Regions from separate parts of the Mesorhizobium sp. LNHC221B00 genome, predicted to be linked through region 2. Evidence: predicted binding sites of a transcription regulator. Region 2 holds the regulator's gene; the other holds the start of a gene.
The links. The regulator PhoB, encoded in region 2, activates phosphate uptake and scavenging genes when phosphate is short. The targets are predictions, from matches to a motif close to TGTCATNNANCTGTCAT.
Positions count from the first base shown of each region.

Region 1: the regulator PhoB is predicted to act here: its motif matches at 3,770-3,786, upstream of X741_RS152055 (esterase-like activity of phytase family protein).

Region 1 covers NZ_AYWR01000010.1:135,136-140,426, reverse strand. The annotation lists gene X741_RS152045 (trimethylamine methyltransferase family protein) at 1-1,169, opposite strand, end outside; gene X741_RS152050 (FAD-dependent oxidoreductase) at 1,182-3,593, opposite strand; gene X741_RS152055 (esterase-like activity of phytase family protein) at 3,894-5,291, shown strand, end outside.
Region 2 covers NZ_AYWR01000004.1:178,645-183,935, reverse strand. The annotation lists gene pstC (phosphate ABC transporter permease subunit PstC) at 1-536, shown strand, start outside; gene pstA (phosphate ABC transporter permease PstA) at 541-1,392, shown strand; gene pstB (phosphate ABC transporter ATP-binding protein PstB) at 1,389-2,192, shown strand; gene phoU (phosphate signaling complex protein PhoU) at 2,218-2,925, shown strand; gene phoB (phosphate regulon transcriptional regulator PhoB) at 2,942-3,631, shown strand; gene X741_RS159070 (ROK family protein) at 3,787-5,031, opposite strand.

The sequences.
Region 1 (5,291 bases), on a different contig from region 2:
CCGCCTTCCAGCCAGCCGGCGGCATGAATGCAGACCGTGGCGCCGGCCAGAACCGAGCCCCACAATGCGAATTGCGTCTCATGCGCGGCCTGCGCATCCGAGATGTTGGCCGCGCTGCCGCCGCCGGACCGCCATGGCAGGCCGATGAAGCGCGCCAGTTGGCCGGCGCCCAGCGTTGCCTTGACATGTTCGGGCGTGCCGAAGGCCGGCGCTCCGGATTTCATGTCGACATTGGAGGAGAAGGAGCCATAGACGACTGGCGCGCCGGGCCGCACGATCTGCGCCCGCGTCAGTCCGGCCAGTGCTTCGGCATGCTGCAGCGTCAGCGCGCCGGCAACGGTTATCGGCGCCATGGCGCCCGCCAGGCAGAACGGCGTGATGATAGAGACCTGCCCCGCTTTGGCGAAATCGATGATGCCTTGCGCCATCGGTATGTCGAGTTGACGCGGCGAGTTGGTGTTGATGACGGTATAGCACCAGGCGTCCGAACGGAACGCCTCCTCCGAAAGGCCGCGCGCCAGCCGCAGCATCTCGAAACCGTCCTCGACCTGCGGCGTGCCGCGTGCGAACACGAAGGGAAACTTGTCGGACAGCGTCAGCTGCGCACGATTGAGGGCATAGTGGCGAAACCGGTTGTCGACATCCTGCGGCTCGACGCAGGGACCGAGCATATGCAGGACATCGAAATGCTGCACCAGCTTGATGAACTCCTCGAAGGCGGCGAGCGTGCCTGGCCGCCGGCCGCGCTCGAGATCGGTGACATTGGGCGCCCCGCTTCCGGCAAGAAACGTCATCGACCCGAGTTCGAGCGTCAGATCGCGGGAAGGATCGCCGCCACGGGCATGGATCGACCTCGGCGCCGAGGCCAGCGCCGCCGCCACCATGTCGCGGCCGATGCGCACCATGTCGGTATCCAGGTCGACCAGGGCACCGGCGCGGGCGAGAACCTCGCGTGCCTGCGGCAGCAGTACCTTGATGCCGAGCTCTTCCAGCACGCGCAGCGCCGTGTCGTGGATCGAGGCGACCTGGTCGTCCGAAAAGATCGGCTGCGGCAGGAACGGGTTCTTCAGCGACCGGTAATTCGGCCGGCGGCTGCTTTCGCTGCCGGCCTCGCCCGTGCGTCCGCGCCTGCGCTCGCGCCTGGCCTCACGGGCCGCTTCATCGATCATCAGAGTTCCTCCTCATTGCCGCATCGCCTTGCCCAAGGGATCGTAGGGCGAGGCCGCGATGACCCGCGCCGGCCGCTCGACGCCGACAATGTGCACCGAAAGCGCCGTCTCCTCCTCGGCAGAATCGTCGTCCACCAACGCCAGCGCGACGCTCTTGCCGATCGTGTAGCCAAATCCGCCCGACGTGACGAAGCCGACGCGCCTTCCGTCGCGCCAGATAGGCTCGAAGCCGCTGGCGTCGGCGTCGAGCGCATCGATCTCCAGCGTCACGATCCGTTGAGACGTGCCCGTCTGGCGCTCCCTCAGCGCCGCCTCGCGGCCAATGAAATCACCCTTGTCGAAGGCGATGAAGCGGTCGAGCCCGGTCTGGCCAGGCCTGTAGCCCTGCGTGAATTCGCGCGACCAGATGCCGAAGCTTTTCTCCAGCCTGAGCGCATTGAGCGCGTAGTAGCCGATCTCGGCCAGGCCGAGATCCTCACCGGCGGCAAGCAGCGTCTCGCGCAGCGTCGCATGCATGGCCACCGAGCAGCTGATTTCGAAGCCCAGTTCGCCGGCGATGGATAGCCGGGCAACCCGCGCCCGCACCATGCCCACATCGAATGCCCCGCACGCCATGAACGGCAACGCCTTGCCGGACACGTCCTGGTGCGTGGTGCGTTCCAGGATCTTGCGCGCGTTCGGTCCGGTCAGCAGGAAGCCGCTCATCGCATCGGAAAGATCGGTGATTGCAACGCCGTCAGCCGCGTGGCTCTCGAACCAGCGCATGTGGAATTCCCTGAGATAATAGGAGCCCATCAGCCAATAATCGCCGCCGCCCCAGTTGATCACCGTGAGGTCGCCTTTCAGCCGCCCGTCTGGCCCTAGCATCGGCGCGAGCCGCGCCTGTCCCGCTTTCGGCAGCTTGCAGGCGAGCAGCCGGTCGAGCCATGCCTGGGCGCTTGGGCCCGACACGGCGTAGCGCGAATAGGCCGAGATATCGACGAGACCAGCAGCCCGCCGCACCTGCAAAGCTTCGTCACCGACGATGTCGAAGGCGTTGGAGCGCTTGAGTGTGGTGTTCTCGCGAAAACCCATCGGCGCGAAATAGGTCGGGATTTCCAGCCCCCAGGATGCCGTCCATTCGCAGCCCGCGGCACTCATGCCGTCATAGGCGCCGGGGCGTTTCAAAGGCCGGCCCGCAGGCAGCCGCTCGTTGGGAAAGGTCATGACGAAACGGCGCGAATAGAACTGCCGCGTCGTCTGCCTGAGATATTCCCGGTTGGCGGCGAAGGCGCCATAGCGGGCGATGTCCATGCCGAAGATATCGGCCTGCGGCTCGCTGAAAATCATCCACTCGGCCAGCGACTTGCCGACGCCGCCGCCCTGGCTGAAGCCGGCCATGACGCCGCAGGCGACCCAATAATTCTTGAGACCGCGCACCGGCCCGACGATCGGATTGCCATCCGGCGTGAAAGTGAAGGCGCCATTGACCCATTTGCGGATGCCGGCCGTCGCCAGGCACGGAAAGCGCTCATGCGCCTTGGCGAGTTCCGGGCTGATGCGGTCGATATCTTCCGGGATGAGCTCGATGCCGTAGTCCCATGGCGCCCCATCCATGTTCCAGTGCTTCGGGTTCTGCTCGTAGACACCGAGCAGCACGCCCTTGCGCTCCTGGCGCAGATAGGAAAAGCCATCGAGATCGACGGCGATGCCGATTTCCCGATCCAGCGCCGCGATCTCCGGAATATCCTCGGTGATGAAATAGTGATGCTCCATCGGTGTCACTGGCAGGTCGACGCCGGCCATCCGGCCGAGCTGCTTTGCCCACAATCCGCCGGCGTTGACGACATGCTCTGCGACGATAGTGCCCTGCTCGGTAACGACGTCCCAGTGGCCGTTGGCGCGCGACTTTAGCTCGACGACCCGGTTGCGCAGGATGATTTCGGCGCCGCGCTTCTTCGCCGCGCCAGCATAGGCATGGGTGGTGCCGTAGGGATCGAGATGGCCCTCGTTGGAATCGTGCAGTCCGCCGAGCACGCCGGTGATGTCGACGATCGGGCAGAGTTCTCTGATCTCTTGCGGGCTCACCAGCCGGGCGGTCTCGATGCCGACCGACTGGAACACCGCCCAGGCCGATTTCAGCCACTCCCAGCGCTGGGGATCGCTGGCGATGTTGACGCCGCCGGTCATGTGCAGGCCGATGTCCTGGCCGGATTCGGCTTCGATCTCGCGGTAGAGGTTGATCGTGTAGTCCTGCAGCGCCGCCACATTGGGGTCGGCGTTGAGCGCATGGAAACCAGCCGCCGCATGCCAGGTCGAACCGGCGGTCAGTTCGGCGCGCTCGATCAGCGCCACATCCGACCAGCCGAACCGCGTCAGATGGTAGAGCACCGAGGCGCCGACCACGCCACCTCCGATGACGACTGCGCGGTAGTGCGACTTCAAGGCTTCCCTCCCCTGTTCGAGGGCGGCACCATAGACGCACTGGACATATGTGTCTAGTCCGGGCCGTCGACTTGCCGCACTGGGCGAAACTCCGCGTGGCAAAGCGCCATCGATTCGGTCACACGAATGCGCTTCTTTGCTGGTGCACGAACAAGCCGGCGGGCACGCACCGCCGCTGTCACGCAAGCATCATGTTCACGCCGTAGATCGCTTTCGGGGAGGCGCGCGCGGCATCATCGAGGTGACGCCTCCTTCAGCTTTCGGCCGCTCCGGCACGCTTCGTCACAAAGAGGATTGTCCATGAAACACCTGCACCGAACCGCGTCGCTTGGCGTCGCGCTGGCCTTGTTCACCGCCTTGACGCCGGCGCTCGCCGACGGCACCGCGACCGTCGGCGGCCTCGTCAACAAGGGCCCCGTCAACAAGGGCATCGTCGGCGTCGGCCGCATCCCGGCCGCCCAGCGCGACAAGTTCGGCGAAACCTTCGGCTCGGGCTCCGGCATGTCGATCGACACATCGGGCTGGACGCATGACGCTGCCGGCTACAAGGGCTCGCTCTGGCTGCTGCCGGACCGCGGCTACAATGTCGCCGGCACCACCGACTATCGCCCGCGCCTCAATACGATCGGCATCGAGTTTAACCCCGTCGCGCCGGGCGCCGCCCCAGCTACCGGCCAGGAACAGACCGGCGTCAAGGCGACGCTCGCCGACAGCATGCTGCTCACCGACGACAAGGGCGCCGACGCCACCGGCCTCGATCCGCTGTCGGACGTGCGCGCCGCCGCCGGCGACTTGCCGATGCTGCCCGCCGCCACCAACGGCAAGCTCGCCCTCGACAACGAGGCGATCGTGCGACTGCCCGACGGCTCGATGTTCATCTCCGACGAATATGGCCCCAATATCTACCGTTTCTCCGGCGAAGGCCGCCTGATGTCGGCGACCCAGCCGCCGGCTGCCCTGGTGCCGATGCGCAAGGGGACACCGAACTTCTCCTCCGACAATCCCGGCCCCGGTGCCGCCGAGCCCGATCCCAAGGATCCGGAAACCGGCCGCCAGAACAACCAGGGCCTCGAAGGCATGGCGATGACGCCGGACGGCAAGTTCCTGATCGCCGTGCTGCAGTCCGCGACCCGGCAGGATGGCGGCGATTCTCCTGCGACGCGGCAGAACACCAGGGCCTTGGTCTATGACGCGTCCGATCTCGCCCACCTGAAACTGGCACATGAGTATGTCGTGCCGCTGCCGGTATTCAAGGATGCCAAGGGCAAGACCAAGGTCGCCGCGCAAAGCGAGATCGTGGCGTTGTCGGACACATCCTTCCTGATGCTGGCGCGCGACAGCGGCAACGGTCAGGGCGTGAAGGGCGACACCTCGCTCTATCGCGAAATCAGCATCGTCGACGTCTCCACGGCCACCGACATCGCCGGCACGGATTTTGACAAGGACAGGCCGGTCGCCCCCAAGGGTGTGCTCGATCCGTCGGTGACGCCGGCCAAGCTGACGCCGTTCATCGACATCAACGACAATGCCCAGCTCGGCCGCTTCGGCCTGCACAATGGCGCGCCGAACGACCACGACAACCTCTCGGAAAAATGGGAAGCGATGTCGCTGGCAAGCGTGCTCGATCCGAAACTGCCCGACGACTATTTCCTGTTCGTCGCCAACGACAACGACTTCCTGGCCCAGGATGGTTTCCAG
Region 2 (5,291 bases):
AGACCACGGTGCAGCCGTTCATCATCAGCGTGTTCCACGGTATCCCAGGCCTCAGCAGCCTGTTTGCCGGCCCGCCCTACGGCATCGGCCTGCTGACATCGTCGATGATCCTCGCCATCATGGTGCTGCCTTTCATCACCTCGATCACCAAGGACGTCTTCGACACGGTGCCTCCGGTGCTGAAGGAATCGGCCTACGGCATCGGCTGCACGACCTGGGAAGTGACCCGCCGCGTCGTCATCCCCTACACTCGGATCGGCATCATGGGCGGCGTCATGCTCGGCCTTGGCCGCGCGCTCGGCGAAACCATGGCGGTGACCTTCGTCATCGGCAACGCCCACCGCATCAGTACGTCGCTGTTTGCGCCCGCAACGACGATCTCCGCGACCATCGCCAACGAATTCACCGAGGCGGTCGGCGATCTCTACACGTCTTCGCTGGTGGCGCTCGGCCTGATCCTGTTCGTCATCACTTTCCTGATCCTTGCCATCGCACGCTACATGCTGATGCGCATCGACGCCCGCACCGGAGCCTGAACCGATGTCGACAGCCACGTCGCTTCACCAGAGCCGCAAGCGCAAGAATGGCGTGATGATGACGCTGTGCGTCGCCGCGGCGGGCATCGGCCTTGCCTGGCTGGCGCTCATTCTCGGCGCCCTGCTCTACAAGGGCCTGTCGGGCGTCAATCTTTCGGTCTTCACGCAAATGACCCCGCCGCCCGGCGACGCCGGCGGCCTGCTCAACGCCATCTACGGCAGCATCGTGATGACCGTCATCGGCATCATTGTCGGCACGCCGATCGGTGTGCTGGCCGGCACCTACATGGCCGAATACGGCCGCTTTTCGAAGCTCACCACCATTGTGCGCTTCATCAACGACATCCTTCTGTCGGCGCCGTCGATCATCATCGGCCTGTTCGTCTACGAATTGATGGTTCGGCCGATGGGGCACTTCTCGGCGATCGCTGGCGCCGTCGCGCTGGCCATCCTGGTCATCCCCGTCGTCGTGCGCACCACCGAGGACATGCTCAATCTGGTGCCCAACGCCTTGCGCGAAGCCGGCACCGCGATCGGCGCGCCGCGCTGGGTGGTCATCCGTTCTGTCGCCTACCGCGCCGCGCTTTCGGGCATCGTCACCGGCATATTGCTGGCCATCGCCCGCATCTCCGGCGAAACGGCGCCGCTGCTGTTCACCGCGCTCAACAACCAGTTCTGGTCGAGCAATCTCAACGCGCCGATGGCCAGCCTGCCTGTCACCATCTTCCAGTTCGCTCTCAGCCCCTACGAGGAATGGCAGCAGCTGGCCTGGACCGGCGCACTCATAATTACATTGACGGTTCTCGCGCTCAGCATCTTTGCGCGCAGCCTGACCGGACGCAGAGAGGACAAATGAGCCAGATGTTGTCTCCAGACATGACGATCGCCGCCGAGGCAGCCGCCAAGGCAAAGATCGAGGTCAAGAACCTCAATTTCTACTACGGCCAGTCGAAGGCGCTGAAGGACATCACGCTGTCGCTGCCCGAACGCAGCGTCACCGCCTTCATCGGACCGTCGGGCTGCGGAAAGTCGACGCTGCTGCGCGTCTTCAACCGCATCTACGAGCTCTATCCCAGGCAGACAGCCGAGGGCCAGGTGCTGCTCGACGGCAAGAACGTTCTCGACCGCTCGCAGGATCTCAACCTGTTGCGCACCAAGATCGGCATGGTGTTCCAGAAGCCGACGCCGTTCCCGATGTCGATCTATGAGAACATCGCCTTCGGTGTCAGGCTCTATGAGAAGATCAGCAAGGCCGAGATGGACGGCCGCGTCGAACAGGCGCTGAAGCGCGCAGCACTCTGGACCGAGGTCAAGGACAAGCTCAATGCCAGCGGCCTCAGCCTTTCGGGCGGCCAGCAGCAGCGGCTCTGCATTGCCCGTACCGTGGCGGTGAAGCCGGAAGTCATCCTGCTCGACGAGCCGGCCTCGGCGCTCGATCCGCTGTCGACCGCCAAGATCGAGGAGCTGATCGACGAATTGCAGGCCGACTACACGATCGTCATCGTCACCCACAACATGCAGCAGGCGGCGCGCGTGTCGAAGCAGACGGCCTTCATGTACCTGGGCGAACTGGTCGAGTTCGACAAGACGGAGAAGATATTCACGTCGCCCCGCGAGAAGCGCACGCAGGACTACATCACCGGCCGCTTCGGCTGATCGCACGCATACGAGGACCAGGATCATGGCCGAACACACGGTTGCAGCCTTCGACGAAGATCTCGGACAGATCAGCAGGCTGATCAGCGACATGGGCGACCTCGCCGGCTCGATGGTCGGCGGTGCCACCAAGGCGCTGCTGAACTCCGACAATGCGCTCGCCCAACGCGTCGTCTCCGATGACGCGATCATGGATGCGCGCCAGCGCGAGCTGGACGACCGCGCCATCACGCTGATCGCAAAGCGCCAGCCGATGGCCGACGATCTGCGCCATGTCGTGGGCTCGATCCGCATGGCCGGCGATCTCGAACGCATCGGCGACCTTGCCAAGAACATCGCCAAGCGCGTCGGCACGGTCGGGCTCTCCGCCACGCCGCGCGACCTGTCGCACTCCATCGACGCGATGGCGCAGCTGGTGCTGATCCAGGTTCAGGGTGTCATCGAGGAATATGCGGCGCGCGATGCCGCCGCACTGGCCAAGCTGCGCGCCGACGACGAGCGTATCGACGTCAAATACACTTCGGTGTTTCGCGAACTGCTGACCTACATGATGGAAGATCCGCGCAACATCACCGCCTGCACGCATCTTCTGTTCTGTGCCAAGAACCTCGAACGCATCGGCGACCACGTGACCAACATCGCCGAGAATGCGTATTATGTGCTGACCGGCACGCAGCTGCCCGCCAATCGCCCGAAGCAGGACGAAACCGCGATGTCGGCGCCGGCGGCATAGCAGGGGTGACCAGCCGATGATCGCGCCACGCATCATGGTGGTGGAGGATGAGGAGCCGCTAGGGGTGCTGCTCCGCTACAATCTGGAATCCGAGGGCTACCAAGTCGAGGTGGTGACGCGCGGCGACGAGGCGGAGATCCGCCTGCAGGAGAACGTGCCCGACCTTCTGGTGCTCGACTGGATGGTGCCGGCGGTGTCCGGCATCGAACTCTGCCGGCGCCTGCGGATGCGGCCCGAGACCGAGCGGCTGCCGATCATCATGCTGACCGCGCGGGGCGAGGAGAGCGACCGCGTGCGCGGCCTGTCGACCGGCGCCGACGACTATCTGGTCAAGCCGTTCTCGACGCCGGAGTTCATGGCACGCGTCAAGGCGCTGCTGCGCCGCGCCAAACCTGAAGTGCTGTCCAGCGTGCTCAAGGTCGGCGATATCGTGCTCGACCGCGAATCGCACCGTGTCTACCGCAAGAAGAGCGAGATCCGGCTCGGGCCGACCGAGTTCCGCCTGCTCGAATTCATGATGCGCCATCCCGGCCGGGTGTTCTCGCGCAGCCAGCTGCTCGACAATGTCTGGGGCGAGACGATCTACATAGACGAGCGCACCGTCGACGTGCATGTCGGGCGGCTGCGCAAGGCGGTCAACAATGGCCGCATGCCGGATGTGATCCGCACGATTCGTGGGGCGGGCTACGCGATCCGGGAAGATTAGGGGATATGCTGATATTCAGGTGATGCCGGCCTGCGAATGGCGGCTTCCTGCGCTTCCGGTACTCACGGACCCAAATGTCCGCTCCGTTCCGGTTCTCGGAATCCACCATTCTCGCCTCGGCCTGACCTGAATCTCAACACATCCCGGCGCCTTGCTCAGGCAACATTCTTCCCAGCCGCGCCTGCTCTCGCCTGCACGCCCGGCGCGAAAATTTCCTGGTCGACGAAGGTCAGTGCGCGCATGGCGCAGCCTTCGCGGATCAGCGGCAGTTCGTTAGGCTCGGTGTCGAAGGAGATCGATTTCGAGTGCTGGCCACCGGCGGTCTGGGCAATCGCCTCGCGCAATGCCGGCTCGATCAGGTCGAAGGCGGCGGCGCTGACGCCGACCATGGCGACGGGGGCGGGATCGATCAGCGCGAACAGGCTGCCGAGGCCATAGCCGAGCGCCTCGCCGGCCTTGCGATAGGCCTGGCGCTCCGGCCCGTCCTTGTCGCGCGCCGAGGCCGCCAGCGCCCGCATGTCGGCGTCGCTGACGTCGACCGGTTCGGTGTCCTCGCCAAGCTGTCTCGCGTTGCGCCAGATGGCGTAGTTGCCGGCATAGGCCTCGACGCAGCCGCGCCGTCCGCAGCGGCAGAGTGCGCCGCCCGGCCGGTGGATCATGTGGCCGAATTCGCCACCCGACGAGTGGGTGCCGGTGAACAGTTGGCCCTTCAGCACAAGGCCCATGCCGATGCCGTGAGACAGCAGAATGGCGATGAAGTCGTCGCGGTAGCGCTCGGGATCGCGCCAGCGCAGCGCCACCGCCATCATGTTGCAGTCGTTTTCCATGGTGGCGGGGATGCCGAACTCGGCCTCGAATATGTCGGCGAACGCGATGTCGGTCTGCGGCGTGATCGGCGACCACAGCATGGCGCGCGCCTCGGTATCGGTGATGCCCTGGATGGCTAGTGCGATGCGGGCGACGCTGCGGACATCGATGTCGGGATCGTCGATGCGGCGCCGCACGATGGCGACGCATTCGCCGATCAGCGCCTCGCGCGACATGGTCAGCGTGTCCAGCCGGCGCTGTTCCTCCGATATCACCTGGCCGGCATAGTCGATGACGGCGACCGACAGGAAATTCAGCGACAGCACCACGGTCATCACCGCCGCCGCCTCCGGGTTGAGGGTAAGGCCGACCTGCGGCCTGCCGCGTTTCAGCGACCCGGCCTCGCTCGGCTTGCCCTCGGTCAGGACGCCTTCGCCGATCAGGTCGGAGGAGATCGCCGAGATGGTCGAGTGGCTGAGGCCGGTGGTGGCGGCGATCTCGGTGCGCGAAGGCTGACCGGCACGGCGCACGGCCGAGATCACCATGGCGCGGTTGCGCCGGCGCAGATCGTCGTGGCGGATTCCGACCGACATGTTCACCCACATCCTCCCGGTCGCCGCGGCCTTTCGTGCCTCCCGAAGGCCGCCAGCGAAGCCGCCAAATACTGGCAGAAGCGCCGCACGCCGTCATTATTTATTCCGGAGCTCGAAAAAAGTCCGCGGCACCTCAAAATCCATCAGAATCATTGTTGACAGTGTTCCGGCGATGGACCAGTGTTTTTTCGAGGCTCGAAAAAATAGGGTCTTTGTGCCGGCCTTAGGGTCAGTTTGGTCGCGCTATACGCGGCGCAGGG